2 regions of the Demequina capsici genome follow, and region 2 is predicted to be linked to the other one. Evidence: predicted binding sites of a transcription regulator. Region 2 holds the regulator's gene; the other holds the start of a gene.
What was found. Region 2 encodes HrcA, which represses chaperone genes, less so after heat shock. Its sites were predicted from a motif close to TTNGCACTCGNNNNNNNCGAGTGCNAA; they were not measured.
Positions count from the first base shown of each region.

Region 1: a site for HrcA is predicted at 3,431-3,457, ahead of groL (chaperonin GroEL). Genes of this name have one in related genera too.

Region 1 is NZ_CP134880.1:479,033-486,112, forward strand. Features, by position in the region: gene RN607_RS02320 (MauE/DoxX family redox-associated membrane protein) at 98-595, shown strand; gene RN607_RS02325 (DsbA family protein) at 631-1,413, shown strand; tRNA gene RN607_RS02330 (tRNA-Thr) at 1,554-1,626, shown strand; gene RN607_RS02335 (uracil-DNA glycosylase) at 1,677-2,351, opposite strand; gene RN607_RS02340 (DUF3263 domain-containing protein) at 2,423-2,725, shown strand; gene RN607_RS02345 (LytR C-terminal domain-containing protein) at 2,746-3,345, shown strand; gene groL (chaperonin GroEL) at 3,574-5,199, shown strand; gene RN607_RS02355 (DUF4031 domain-containing protein) at 5,518-5,793, opposite strand; gene RN607_RS02360 (cold-shock protein) at 5,897-6,280, shown strand; gene RN607_RS02365 (DUF3027 domain-containing protein) at 6,280-7,080, shown strand, end outside.
Region 2 is NZ_CP134880.1:1,037,941-1,045,020, forward strand. Features, by position in the region: gene lepA (translation elongation factor 4) at 1-430, shown strand, start outside; gene hemW (radical SAM family heme chaperone HemW) at 433-1,647, shown strand; gene RN607_RS04965 (P-loop NTPase family protein) at 1,677-2,243, opposite strand; gene RN607_RS04970 (DUF4870 domain-containing protein) at 2,279-2,842, opposite strand; gene RN607_RS04975 (DUF4870 domain-containing protein) at 2,933-3,313, opposite strand; gene hrcA (heat-inducible transcriptional repressor HrcA) at 3,576-4,583, shown strand; gene dnaJ (molecular chaperone DnaJ) at 4,584-5,717, shown strand; gene RN607_RS04990 (16S rRNA (uracil(1498)-N(3))-methyltransferase) at 5,725-6,471, shown strand; gene RN607_RS04995 (histidine triad nucleotide-binding protein) at 6,514-6,852, shown strand; gene RN607_RS05000 (PhoH family protein) at 6,837-7,080, shown strand, end outside.

The sequences.
Region 1 (7,080 bases), 560 kb from region 2:
CCGTCCAGGGATCTGTGCCTCTGCGCGGTGTACCGTCGCATCGGTCCCCTGTGTTCCCGCGCGTCGCGCGGCCCATGCGCGTCCACCAGGAGGGGTGATGGCATTCCGAGACCGATTCGACGTGGTGCAGCCATGGATCAGCCTTGTCGTGAGGCTGGCGATGGCCGGCATCCTGATCGCTGCGGCGATCCCCAAGCTGATGGATGTCCCTGGGTCGATCCGTGCGGTGAGGGCCTACCGGCTGCTGCCGGAGGCGATCGTGCCGCTGTTCGGCACCATGCTGCCGATCTTCGAGCTGCTGCTTGCGCTCGTGCTGCTGCTAGGGCTCTTCACGCGCCTCGCCTCGATCGTCTGGCTCGTGATGATCGTCGGGTTCATGATCGGCATCATCTGGGCGTGGGCCAAGGGCTACAGCATCGACTGCGGCTGCTTCGGCGGCGGCGGCGACGTCGCACCCGGCACCACCAACTATCCGGTGCACATGCTCGAACGAACAGGGTTCCTGCTGCTGGGGATCTGGCTGGTCGCGTTCCCTCGCACCCCGTTCTCGCTCGACCGCTGGATGGCCGGCAAGCCCGAGCCGACCGCCGCCTAGACTGAACCCGGAACCACCGAGAGGAATCGACACCGATGGCATCAAGCGACAAGGCCGCCGAGGCTCGCGCGAAGGCGAAGGCGAACATGAAGGCGCAGGAGCGCCGCACCACCATGATGATCGTGAGCGGCATCGTGGTCGCGCTCGTCGTCTTCGGCGGGCTCGTGTTCTTCATCATGAATCAGAACAAGGGCCTCGACCAGCTGGGCGACGCCGCGACCGGCTCACCGGCGGGCTCGCTGGCGAACGGTGCGATCCCGGTGGGCTCCAGCGGCACCGCAGGCGTCACCGACGACAACCCGCCCGTCACCGTCGACGTCTACTACGACTACATGTGCCCCTACTGCCAGGCGTTCGAGCAGATCAACAGCAGCGACCTCGACCAGCTCCGCCAGGCGGGCACGATCCAGGTGAACTACCACCCGATCGCGATCCTCGACGGTGCCTCCAACGGCACCAAGTACTCGACGCGCGCCGCGAACGCCGCGGCGACCGTCGCCGATGCCGACCCGACCCACTTCCTGGACTTCACCGTCGCGCTCTTCGCGAACCAGCCGTCCGAGGGAAGCGACGGTCTCAGCGACGACGACCTGGCCGCGCTCGCAGTGAGTGTCGGCGTCCCCGCCGACGTCGCGAAGACCTTCGCCGACTACAAGTTCCGGTCCTGGGTCACGAGCGCGACCGAGCAGTCCTCCGTGGACGGCGTGAGCGGCACTCCGACCGTCATGGTCAACGGCGAGGCGCTCGACCCGAACACGGTGAACTACTTCACCGAGGGCACGCTCGCCGCCTACCTCACGCAGGTGGCCGGCCAGTAGCCGTCCGCATCGACGCGATGACGCCGCGCCTCCTTCCGGGGGCGCGGCGTCGTCGCGTCCGGGCGTCGTCGGCGCTCTCCGCGTGCAGGCTTCATCACGGTCGTCCATCCCGGTATCCTTGAGCGTCCCCTGCGGGACGTGCTGGCATGGCGCAATTGGTAGCGCACCCGACTTGTAATCGGGCGGTTGCGGGTTCAAGTCCCGCTGCCAGCTCTACGAACGGCGCCCCAGCGCGGGTGCGCGCGCGACGCAGAACGTGAGCGTCAGACGCGGGGCGTGCCCCAGCGGATCGGATCCGCGCCCTGCTCGCCCAGGAGCTCGTTCACGCGGGAGAACGGGCGGGACCCGAAGAAGCCGCGGCTGGCGCTCAGCGGGCTCGGGTGCGCGGACTGGACACGAGGCGTCGTCCCCAGCAGCGAGCCGGCCGCCTGGGCGTCGCGACCCCACAGGATCGCGACGAGCGGACCGCCTCGTGTGGCCAGGGCGCGCAGCGCCGCCTCGGTGACCTCCTCCCAGCCCTTGCCCCGGTGCGATCCGGGCAGGCCGGGACGCACGGTGAGGACCCTGTTGAGGAGCATCACGCCCTGGTCCTGCCAGTGGCTGAGGTCCCCGCCCGCGAGCTCCTCGCCCGTGTCGTCCCTCAGCTCCGCCGCGATGTTGCGCAGGCTGCGCGGCTGCGGATGCCCCGGAGGCACCGAGAACGACAGCCCCACCGGGTCTCCGGGGGTCGGATAGGGGTCCTGGCCGACGATCACCACCCGCACGTCCGCGAGCGGGGTCTCGAACGCGCGCAGGATGGCCGTCGACGCCGGCAGGTAGCCGTGGCCCTCGGCGATCTCCTCGCGAAGGAACGCTCCCAGCCGGGTGAGGGTGGGCTCGACCGACGCGAGCACGTCCGTCCAGTCAGGGGCCACCTGGTCGCGCCACATCGTCGGCATGACGACAGGCTAGCGGGGCTCGCGGCATCGGGTGAATGACATCGGTGCCATTCGCCGATAACCTGGGCACGATGAAGGAGGGGAATGTGAGCCGAGCCGTCGTGCGCCTCGAGCGCGAGGAGCTGCCGCCTTCGGGCCTGTCCGAACGCGCCATCGCCATCCTCGACTTCGAGCGTCAGTGGTGGCGGTATGCCGGCGCGAAGGAGGACGCGGTCCGTGAGCTGTTCGCGCTGTCGGGCACCGAGTACTACCAGCTCCTCAACGCCCTGATCGACGACGAGCGCGCGCTCGCCCACGACCCGATGCTCGTCAAGCGGCTTCGTCGCATGCGTTCCGCGCGGCAACGGGGCCGAGGCCGCGCCGCAGGCGCCTGACCCCGGGGTAGCATCGGCGCGTGGCAGAGTACGAGAAGGACGAGTTCGACGAGCTCGCGCGCCAGGCTGGCCCTGTGGGCGTGCACCGCGCGCCGCGCGCATGGTGGACCCGTGTCCTGACCCCGTTGGTCGTGTTCCTTGTCGCGGGTCTGGCCGCCTATGGGCTGGTCGTGTGGAACTGGAACACCGACATCTCGAGCCCCGAAGCGACGACGTCCGTGACCGCCAGCCCGACAGCCGAGACCTCCAGCAGCGCCACGGCGACGCCGAGCGCCACCGCCTCCGCCAGTCCCGCGGCCTCGCCGTCGGTGACGGCCACGCCTGAGCCTGTAATCCAGTACGACGCCGGCGTCGTCGTCCGCAACGGCGCAGGCATCGCCGGTATCGCTGCAGCCCAGCAGACGCTGCTCGAGGGTGACGGCTTCACGAACGTGAGTGCGAACAACATCAAGGCGTCCCTCATCCCGGACGGCGTCAACGTCGTGATGTACTCCGACGAAGCGCTCGCAGACACCGCCGCGCGGGTCGCCGAGGTGCTCGGGATCGCGTCCGTGCAGCTCGGGACCACGCCCGGAGGCGGCGCGATCGAGGTGCTGCTCGCGACCGACCCCGCGGCGTAGGCGCGCGCAGGCACCGCGCTAAGCGGCGTGCGAACAGGTGTCCGTCGTCATTTGCACTCGAGGGGTGAGAGTGCCAGAATCGGCGTTAGCACTCGCCTGGTTCGAGTGCTAACGAGACCTCGGCTTCCGATCGAGGCCCTGCCTGCGGGGTGACCTGAACCCCGTGGGGAGAGCCGTCCGTCGCGGGCGATGCGGGAGCCACCACCCTTCGAAAGAGGAACACCACTCATGGCGAAGATCATTGCCTTCGATGAGGAGGCCCGCCGCGGCATGGAGCGGGGCATGAACGCCCTCGCCGACGCCGTCAAGGTCACCCTCGGCCCCAAGGGCCGCAACGTCGTGCTCGAGAAGAAGTGGGGCGCACCGACGATCACCAACGACGGTGTCTCCATCGCCAAGGAGATCGAGCTCGACGAGCCGTTCGAGAAGATCGGCGCCGAGCTCGTCAAGGAGGTCGCCAAGAAGACGGACGACGTCGCTGGCGACGGCACCACCACGGCGACCGTGCTCGCCCAGGCGCTCGTCACCCAGGGCCTGCGCAACGTCGCGGCCGGCGCCAACCCGATCGCCCTCAAGAAGGGCATCGAGAAGGCCGTCGAGGCCGTGACCGCCGAGCTGCTCAAGGCGGCCAAGGAGGTCGAGACCAAGGAGCAGATCGCGGCGACCGCGGGCATCTCCGCCGGCGACCCCACGATCGGCGAGCTCATCGCCGAGGCGATGGACAAGGTCGGCAAGGAGGGCGTCATCACGGTCGAGGAGTCGAACGCTCTCGGCCTCGAGCTCGAGCTCACCGAGGGAATGCGCTTCGACAAGGGCTTCCTGTCGGCGTACTTCGTCACCGACCCTGAGCGTCAGGAGGCCGTCCTCGAGGACGCGTACGTCCTGCTCGTCGAGTCGAAGATCTCGAACGTCAAGGACCTGGTCCCCGTGCTCGAGAAGGTCATGCAGACCGGCAAGCCGCTGCTGATCATCGCCGAGGACGTCGAGTCCGAGGCTCTCGCGACCCTGGTCGTCAACAAGATCCGTGGCACGTTCAAGGCTGTCGCGGTCAAGGCGCCCGGCTTCGGCGACCGCCGCAAGGCGATGCTGCAGGACATGGCGATCCTCACCGGTGGCACCGTGATCTCCGAGTCGGTCGGACTGTCGCTCGACGGCGCAGACCTGACTACGCTGGGCCAGGCCCGCAAGGTCGTCGTCACCAAGGACGAGACCACGATCGTCGAGGGCGCAGGCGCCGAGGAGCAGATCGCGGGCCGTGTCCGTCAGATCCGCGCCGAGATCGACAACTCCGACTCGGACTACGACCGCGAGAAGCTCCAGGAGCGCCTCGCCAAGCTCGCAGGCGGCGTCGCCGTCATCAAGGCGGGCGCGGCCACCGAGGTCGAGCTCAAGGAGCGCAAGCACCGTATCGAGGACGCCGTCCGCAACGCGAAGGCCGCCGTCGAGGAGGGCATCGTCGCCGGTGGTGGCGTGGCGCTCATCCAGGCCGGCAAGCTGGCGTTCGACGGCCTCGAGCTCGAGGGTGACGAGGCCACGGGCGCCTCGATCGTCGCGGCAGCCGTCTCGGCCCCGCTGCGTCAGATCGCGATCAACGCCGGCCTTGAGGGCGGCGTCGTGGTGGAGAAGGTCAAGGACCTGCCCATCGGCCACGGCCTCAACGCCGCGACCGGCGTCTACGAGGACCTGCTGGGCGCAGGCGTCAACGACCCCGTCAAGGTGACCCGCTCGGCGCTGCAGAACGCGGCGTCCATCGCGGCCCTGTTCCTCACGACCGAGGCGGTCGTGGCGGACAAGCCCGAGCCCGAGCCGGCCATGCCGGCCGGTGGCGGCGACATGGGTGGCATGGGCTTCTAAGGAGTCCTCTGCAGTCAGGCGGCCCGGTGCCGCCGCTCGGGGCGATCAGGCTTGATCCCCTCGCAGCGGCACCGGGCCGCCTTCTGCTTCTCCTGGCCGGGCGTAGCGGGGCTGGGGCTGGACTGGGTTCGTGCCAGGCCCGTGCCGCATCGTCCGTGAGCCACACCCTTCGCCCTGCGCGCGCCCTCCACGCATGAAGTGGCACACCAGTGCACGCAGTGGAGTGGATCTGTGCGCTGGTGTGCCACTCAGCGATGCCGGCCACGGATGGTCCGTGGCGCACGCTTCAGGGCGCAGGGCAGGCGTAAGGACGATGCGTCAGGCGCGGCCATGCCGCGCTGCTGCGGTCACGCGAAGGCCCGACGCGCGCAGCCGCGTGACGAGGTCGCGTGTGGACACGAGCGTGGCACCGAGCTCGAGGAGCTGATGCTGCCGCTCGATCGGGTAGTCGTAGTGGTCACGATCGAACCCGCGCTCGGGGATGCCGGCCTGGCGTGCGAACGCGTGGAGCTCATCGAGCGACTCGTCCGAGACCAGGTGTCCCCACACGGTGCCGTGGTTCGGCCAGAGCGGGGGATCGATGAGGACGGTCACGTTCCGAGCCTAGGCGCGTCGCCGCCTGCATCCCCACCGGCCGGGACCGTTAGACTGTTGCCCGCGCCGCGTCCGCGACGCAACTGAGACCAGCGAGGTAGATGTGCCCACCGGGAAAGTGAAGTGGTTCGACTCCGACAAGGGGTTCGGCTTCATCGCGAGCGAGGACGGCAGCGAGGTGTTCCTTCACGCTTCGGCCCTCCCCGCCGGCACCGGGAGCCCCAAGCCTGGAACCAAGGTGGACTTCTCCGTGGCCGACGGACGTCGCGGACCGTCCGCCCTCTCGGTGACCATCCTCGAGCCTGTCAGCTCGGTCGCGCAGAACCTGCGCAAGAAGCCTGAGGAGATGACGGTCATCGTCGAGGACCTCATCAAGATGCTCGACGGCGTCTCGAACACCTTGCGTCGGGGCCGCTACCCCGAGGGCGCGAAGGGCGCCCAGGTCGCCGCGGTGCTGCGCGCCGTCGCGGAGCAGCTGGACGCCTGATGGCGGTCGACGCAGTGCTGGCCGCCGCGGTCGACGTGGCGTGGGAGGCTGCCGTCGAGGCGGCCGGCGATGCGAACGCTGTGGGGGATCACCTCTCCGCCCACGACGAGGGTGACAAGCTCGTCACCCATCTCTTCGCCTGCAGGCTGCCTGGGTACCGTGGCTGGGTCTGGTCCGTCACGCTCTCGCGGACGCCGCGGCTCAAGACCGCGAACGTCTGCGAGGCCCACCTGGTGCCGGCGGACGATGCCCTGCTCGCGCCGCAGTGGATCCCGTGGGCCGACCGCGTCCAGCCCGGCGACCTCGAGCCGTCGATGGTGCTGCCTCGCAACGACGAGGACGCGCGCCTGATGCCCGGCTACGAGCAGACGGGTGACGTCGACGCCGATGCCTTGGCAATCTGGGAGCTCGGCTTGGGCCGAGAGCGCGTGCTCGCACCCCGCGGTCGCGAGGAGGCCGCCGACCGGTGGTATCGAGGATCCCGAGGACCGACGGCGCCGTCCGCGATCGCCTCGTCCGCGCCCTGCTCCACGTGTGCGTTCTTCATCCCGCTCACCGGCTCGCTGCGCACCACGTTCGGGGCCTGCTCCAACGAGTGGTCGCCCTCCGACGGCTCGGTCGTCTCGGTCGATCACGGATGCGGTGCGCACTCGCAGACTGATGTCGAGCGGCCGGGGACGCAGTGGCCCGCCGACGACCCGGTGTACATCGACGACGCCACTGAGCCCTTCGACCTGAGCGAGCCGGAGCCGGAGGGCACCCAGCAGTCGGAGCCCGCACCGGAGCACGCACCGGAGCCC
Region 2 (7,080 bases):
CGGCTACGGCTCGCTCGACTACGAGCCTGCAGGCGACCAGGCGGCTGATCTGGTGAAGGTCGACATCCTGCTTCAGGGCGAGCAGGTCGACGCGTTCTCCGCCGTCGTCCACAAGGACAAGGCCTACTCGTACGGCGTCATGATGGTCGGCAAGCTCAAGAACCTGATCGACCGGCAGCAGTTCGAGATCCCCGTGCAGGCAGCGATCGGCGCCCGAATCATCGCGCGCGAGACGATCCGCGCGATCCGCAAGGACGTTCTCGCGAAGTGCTACGGCGGTGACATCTCCCGTAAGCGCAAGCTGCTCGAGAAGCAGAAGGCGGGAAAGAAGCGCATGAAGAACATCGGGTCGGTGGAGGTGCCGCCCGAGGCCTTCATCGCCGCGCTGTCGACATCGGACGACGGCTCGGACAAGGGCAAGAAGAAGTAGCCGTGCCCGAACGCGCGCCTGCCGCGACCGCGACGGCGTCCGCCACGCACCAGCGCGACCTGGGCGTCTACATTCACGTGCCGTTCTGCCGCGTGCGATGCGGCTACTGCGACTTCAACACCTACGCGCCGTCCGAGGTGGGGGGCGCCACCCGGGAGGGGTACGTCGAGTCCGCCTTGCGCGAGATGGCGCTGGCGGCGCGCGTGATGGAGGGCGACGCACGCGCGGCGTCCACCGTCTTCCTCGGGGGAGGCACGCCCACGATGCTCGATGCCTCAGCCCTGGCCGCATTGCTCGACGGCGTGCGCGCGACATGGGGCCTGGCCTCCGATGCGGAGGTCACCACGGAGGCGAACCCGGACTCCGTGTCACGGGAGTCGCTCCGCGCGCTCGCGGACGCCGGGTACACCCGGGTGTCCTTCGGCATGCAGTCCGCGGTGCCTCACGTCCTGGCAGTCCTCGAGCGGACGCACGACCCTGACAACGTCGCACGCGCGGTCGGCTGGGCGCGCGAGGCCGGGCTTGCGGTCTCGGTGGACCTCATCTACGGCACTCCAGGCGAGTCGCTGGCGGATTGGGAGCGGAGCGTGGACGCGGCCATCGCGCTCGAGCCGGATCACCTCAGTGCCTACGCGCTCGTGATCGAGCCTGGTACGCGCATGGGTGCGCAGCTCAAGCGCGGGCTTATCGAGCCCGTGGATCCAGACACGCAGGCGGACATGTACGAGCTCGCCGACGCGAGGTTCGCCGCAGCGGGGTACGCCTGGTACGAGGTCTCGAACTGGGCGCGCGGCGCCGAGCATGCGTGCCGTCACAACATCGCGTACTGGCGGAGCCAGGACTGGTGGGGCATCGGGCCCGGCGCCCACTCGTACCTCGGTCCGCGTGTGGATCCGGACGGCGGCGAACGCGGCGCCGAGCGCTGGTGGAACGTCAAGCATCCGCGCGCGTACGCGGACAGGCTGGCCGCGGGCGAGGATCCAGCCGCCGAGCGCGAGCCGCTCACCGCGGACGACCTCGCGCTGGAGTCGGTGATGCTGCGCTTGAGGCTCGCTGAGGGCATGGCCATCGCCGACCTGCCCGAGCGTCGGCCCACGGAGGTGGCCCGCCTGGTGGCCGAGGGGGTGCTCGACGGCCGCGCCGCGCTGGCCGGACGCCTGCTTCTCACGCTGAAGGGGCGCCTCCTGGCGGATGCCGCGGTCCGCGCCCTGACCTGATCTCCGCCGCGTGCCGCGGCGCGCGGGCTTCAGCGCACGCTGTCCGCGAGCGGGCCCGCCAGCCAACGGTCGACCTGACGCGGCGACCTCAGCCGCACCACGGGAAGGTCAGGATGGTCGGCGCAGGCGGAGGCCACGCGTTCGCCATAGTCGTTCCTGGTGGTCCATGCCCACCGCACGATGTGCTCCGGGTCGGTGAAGAAGGTGTGGAACGGAGGCTCTGTGTTGCCGTTCCACAGCTGCTCACGGCGCATCCGTCTGATGAACGTGCGCCGCAGGACGCGTGGCAGAGTCACGGTGAGGAACGGCTGATCGAGCCAGATCAGCAGGTCGGCGCGCTCCGCGAGCAGCTGTCGTGCGGAGGGGTACTGCCATTCGGTGACCCAGGCGTCGGCCCCGACCAGCGCCCGCACGTCGTCGAGGAATCGGGCACGAGGCGTCCAGTCGGGACCGTGGAACAGCGAGTCGAGCTCGGTGTACGGCACCTTGAGCGTGACGGCGATCGACTGTGCGAGCGTGGACTTTCCTGCCCCGGAGACCCCGGCGATGAGGATCCTTCTGGGAGCTCGCGGGAGGGGGTCGTCGAAGCGCAGCACGAGCGCGATGCTATCGAGATGCTGCCGTGGTGAGGTCAGCGCAGGAACGGGATGATCAGCGGGATCCTGTAGTACTCGCCGTGGTTGGCCTTCACGCCGGCGACGAAGGAGATGACGATCGAGTAGAGGCCGTAGAGGATCATCGCCGGGATGGTCACGAAGAAGCCGATGAAGAGCGTGGCGAACCCGATGATCACGCCGCCGACCATGACGACGAGCAGCGTGAGCTGGAGGTTGAGGTTCTGCTTGCCGTGATGCTCGATCAGCGCCGAGCGCTCCCTGTAGATGAGCCAGAGGACCAGCGGTACCACCCAGGACACCGTGCCGAGCGACAGCAGGGCCGCCGCCGCGGCGATGATGTGGATCAGCATGGCCCAGTTGCGGGCCTCGGACTCGAGCATGCGAGCGGGCATCGGCTGCGCGGTGGGTCCACCGGGCGGAGGGAACGGGCCCCCGGCGGGCGGGGCGTCGCTGGGCTGCGGTGATGGCGCCTGCTCGATCGCCGGCGGCTCCGCGGCCCCTGGCTGCGCGCTGGAGCCGTCCTGTGGTGCGGCTTCGGGCGTCGTGTCGGCGCCCTCGGTGCGGTCGGTGTCGTTCATAGGGAAACCGTGCCACGACGTGGCAGGGCCCCGCATCCCTCCACGGAAGGAGCGGGGCCCTGATTGTGCGCTCGGGGTAGACCCTGAGCGCTACTTGATGATCCGCCAGTTGAACGGGTACCGGTAGTCGACGCCCTTGTTCGCGGCGATGGCGGCCTGGATGCAGAAGATCAGCGTCACGACGATCGTCGCGAGCCACAGGACGATGCCGATGAGCACGGCGACCAGGATCGACGACACGATATAGGCGATCGTGACGAGGATGGAGAAGTTCAACGCCTCCTTGGCCTGGCGGTCCACGTAGGCGGAGCGGTCCTTGCCGATCAGCCAGATGATCAGCGGCGGAAGGAATCCGAACAGGATGATTCCGGCGTGAGCGAGCGTGGCATAGAGTCGCTCGTCGCTCTGCGACATGGGCGCGGCCGGCTGCGGCGCGGCGGGCGGCGGAGGGGGAGGAGGGGTCTCGGACATCGTTCTCACCACTTCATTTGTTGGGACATATGGTGCGGTCGTGGTGCCCTGGACGAACGAGGGAGAGCCGTTACCCCCGTTGCGGTGCGCCTCGACAGGACCAATCTAGCGAGTGGTGCCCGAATTGTGCGGATGCACGCGGGATCCGTGGACAGCGGTCCGGGCGCCTCCTGGGGCCGCCTCGAGGGACCGGGCGGGCGTCAAGGTTAGGATTGGCACTCACAGGTGCCGAGTGCCAATGTCGATCGGGAGGTGGAGCGGCATGACCGAGGAGCGCAGGCGTGCCGTGCTGCGCGCGATCGTCGAGGGCTACGTGGAGACGTCGGAGCCGATCGGCTCCAAGGCGCTCGCGGCGAGGACCGGGCTGGGGGTGTCCCCGGCGACCATACGCAACGACATGGCCATCCTCGAGGAGGAGGGGCTGATCACGCAGCCCCATACGTCGGCCGGGCGGATCCCCACCGACAAGGGCTATCGATCGTTCGTCGACTACCTCGCGCTGACCTCGCTGCCGGACAGCCACAAGCGCGCCATCACCACGTTCCTGTCCGATGCCTTGGACCTCAACGACGTGATCGAGCGGTCCGTGCGCATGCTGAGCCAGTTGACGCGTCAGGTCGCGGTGGTCCAGTACCCGTCGCTGCGCGAGTCGGCGGTGCAGCGCGTGGAGCTGGTCGCGCTGGGGCTCGACCGCATCCTGGTGGTCGTCATCAGCGCCGACGCTCGGGTGGAGCAGTCCACCGTGCTCGTGACGACGGCCGTGATCCAGGACGAGCTCGACCGTGCGGTGCGCGAGATCAATGAGATCGCGATGGGCAGGACGCCGACGGCGCTTGAGCCGCCCCTGTCGGCCTGGGCGGACCGGCCGGGGCAGCCTGCGTGGGTCGCGGGTGTGACCTCGGCCGTGATCCAGGCGGCGCGGGGCGGCACGGTGCAGCGTGTCATCTTCGCCGGCGCCTCGAATCTTGCACGCGGCAGCGACCTCGAGGCTGACGCGATCGGTCCCGTGCTCGACGCGCTCGAGGAGCAGGTGGTGCTCCTCAGGCTCCTGCACGAGATGACCAGCGGAGACTCCGACGTGGCGGTGCGGATCGGCCACGAGACCCGCAACGACGCCCTCGCCCGCACCTCTATCGTCGCTGCCGGCTACGGAAGCGGTCCTTCCGTCTCGCTGCTCGGGGCCCTGGGGCCCACCCGTATGGACTATCCCTCCACGATGGCCGCGGTACGCGCGGTCGCCCGATACCTGTCGAAGGTGGTTGACGCTTAAGTGACGGATTACTACGCAGTGCTGGGCCTGTCCCGGAACGCAACGGACGCCGAGATCAAGAAGGCGTATCGCAAGCTCGCCCGCGAGCATCATCCCGACGTCGCGGGTCCCGAGGGCGAGGAGCGCTTCAAGGAGGTCGGCGCGGCCTACGAGGTGCTGTCGAACCCCGAGAAGAAGGCGATGTACGACCGCGGCGTGGACCCGCGTTCGTCAGCGGGATCCCAGGGTGGCGCCCAAGGCTTCGGGTTCGAGGACATCTTCGAGTCGTTCTTCGGGGGCGGCAGCCCGTTCGGCGGTCAGCAGCGGGGGCCGGCGTCACGCACCCAGCGCGGAGGCGACCAGCTCGTCGTCACCGAGGTGACGCTCGAGGAGGCCGTGTTCGGCGTGACCCGCGAGGTGGTCGTCGACCTGGCCGACGTGTGCTCCACGTGCTCCGGCTCGTGCTGCGCGCCCGGCACCCAGCCGACCACGTGCACCACCTGCCGCGGCGCGGGACACGTGCAGCGGGTCGCGCGGTCGCTGCTCGGCAACGTGATGACCTCGTCGCCGTGCCCGGACTGCGGCGGGTACGGCACGATCATCGCCTCCCCGTGCCCCGACTGCGCGGGTCGCGGACGGACCCATTCCCGCCACACGATCAAGGTGGACATCCCCGCGGGTGTCGAGACGGGCACCCGCATCCGGCTGTCGCACATGGGCGACGCCGGCGTGGGCGGCGGGCCCAAGGGCGACCTCTACGTGGAGATCCGCGAGCGCGCGCACAAGACCTTCGAGCGTCGCGGCGACGACCTGCACTGCACGCTGGAGGTGCCGATGACCGCGGCGGCGCTGGGCACGGTCCTGAACGTCGAGACGTTCGACGGTGAGCAGGAGGTGGACGTCACTCGGGGCACCCATGCGGGCCACACGGTGCGGCTCAAGGGCTTGGGCGTGGGACGGCTCCAGCGCGCCGGCCGTGGGGACCTGTACGTGCACCTGGACGTGCAGACCCCTACCGAGCTCACCGACGAGCAGCAGGAGCTGCTCGAGCGTCTGGCGGCGCTCCGCGGCGAGGAGATGCCGCAGGCGCGCCTCGCGCCGATCGGCGGGGGCGTGTTCTCGCGTCTCAAGGACGCGTTCAAGGGCCGGAGCTGAGCCGACGGTGACGGCTCCCGTCTTCGTGTGCGCGGCGGCGCGTGACGCCGCGGTGGGCGACCTGCTGACGCTCGACGGGCCTGAGGCACGCCACGCCGTCACGGTCCAGCGCCGCGTGCTGGGGGAGGTCGTCGACCTGGTCGACGGCGCGGGCCGGCGCGCGGGCGGACCGATCGCCGAGATCGGCGACGGCTGGCTCCGGGTGCGCGTCGCGCACGTGGCAGCCGACGACGACCCGTCCGTGACGCTGGTGCAGGCGCTCGCCAAGGGTGGTCGGGACGAGCAGGCGGTGGAGGCCGCGGTGGAGCTCGGCGTGACCGCGGTGGTGCCTTGGCAGGCAGACCGATCCATCGTGCAATGGCGCGGACCCAAGGCGGACAAGGCGCGTGGCAGATGGGAGTCGCTCGTGCTCGCGGCGACCAAGCAGAGCCGAAGGGCGCTGCTCGCCGAGGTTGCTGCCGTGGTGACGAGTCGCGAGCTCGCCGCGCTCATCCGGGACGAGGTTGCCGCCGGTGGGAGGGTGCTCGTGCTGCACGAGGTCGCGGCCGTCCCGCTCGCCGGGCTGAGCTGGGAGGATCCCCGCCAGGCGGTCACGCTGGTGGTCGGACCCGAGGGCGGGATCTCGGACGACGAGCTTGCGCGGATGGTCGACGCAGGCGCCGAGGCCGTGCTTCTGGGACCTCACGTGCTGCGCGCGGCGACAGCGGGTCCGGCAGCGATCGCCGCGCTCGCTGCGCTGCGTCGCACCTGGTGACCCGGTGACGCGCATGTCACCCCGACGCCCTACCCTGGACCTATGACCGACTGCCTGTTCTGCCGGATCGTCGCCGGTGAGATCCCTGCGGATGTCGTTGCCGAGACCGACTCTGTGATCGCGTTCCGCGACATCGCGCCCAAGGCGCCGGTGCACGTGCTGGTGGTGCCGCGCAGCCACCTCGCGAACGTGGCGGAGGTCGCGAACGCCGACCCCGGCCTGCTCGCGGACATGACCGCGCTCGCGCAGGGCATCGCCGACGCGGAGTGCGGCGGGCAGTTCCGTCTCATCTTCAACACCGGCGCCGAGGCAGGGCAGAGCGTCTTCCACGCGCACGGTCACGTGCTTGGCGGCGCTCCGCTCGGATGGGAGCCTGCGTGACGTCCAGCCGCGAGATCCTCGTCGAGGATGCCGCCACCATGCCAGAGCTGCTTGGCAGCGGCGACGCGGTGCTCCGCGAGGTGGAGCGCGCGTACCCTGACGTCGACTTCCACGTGCGGGGCAACCGGATCATGCTCAGCGGGGAGGAGGCGCAGGTCGCCGCCGCCGCCACCGCGGTGGACGAGCTCCGGTCGGTGCTCGCCGCCGGGGTGCCGCTCACGGCGGACA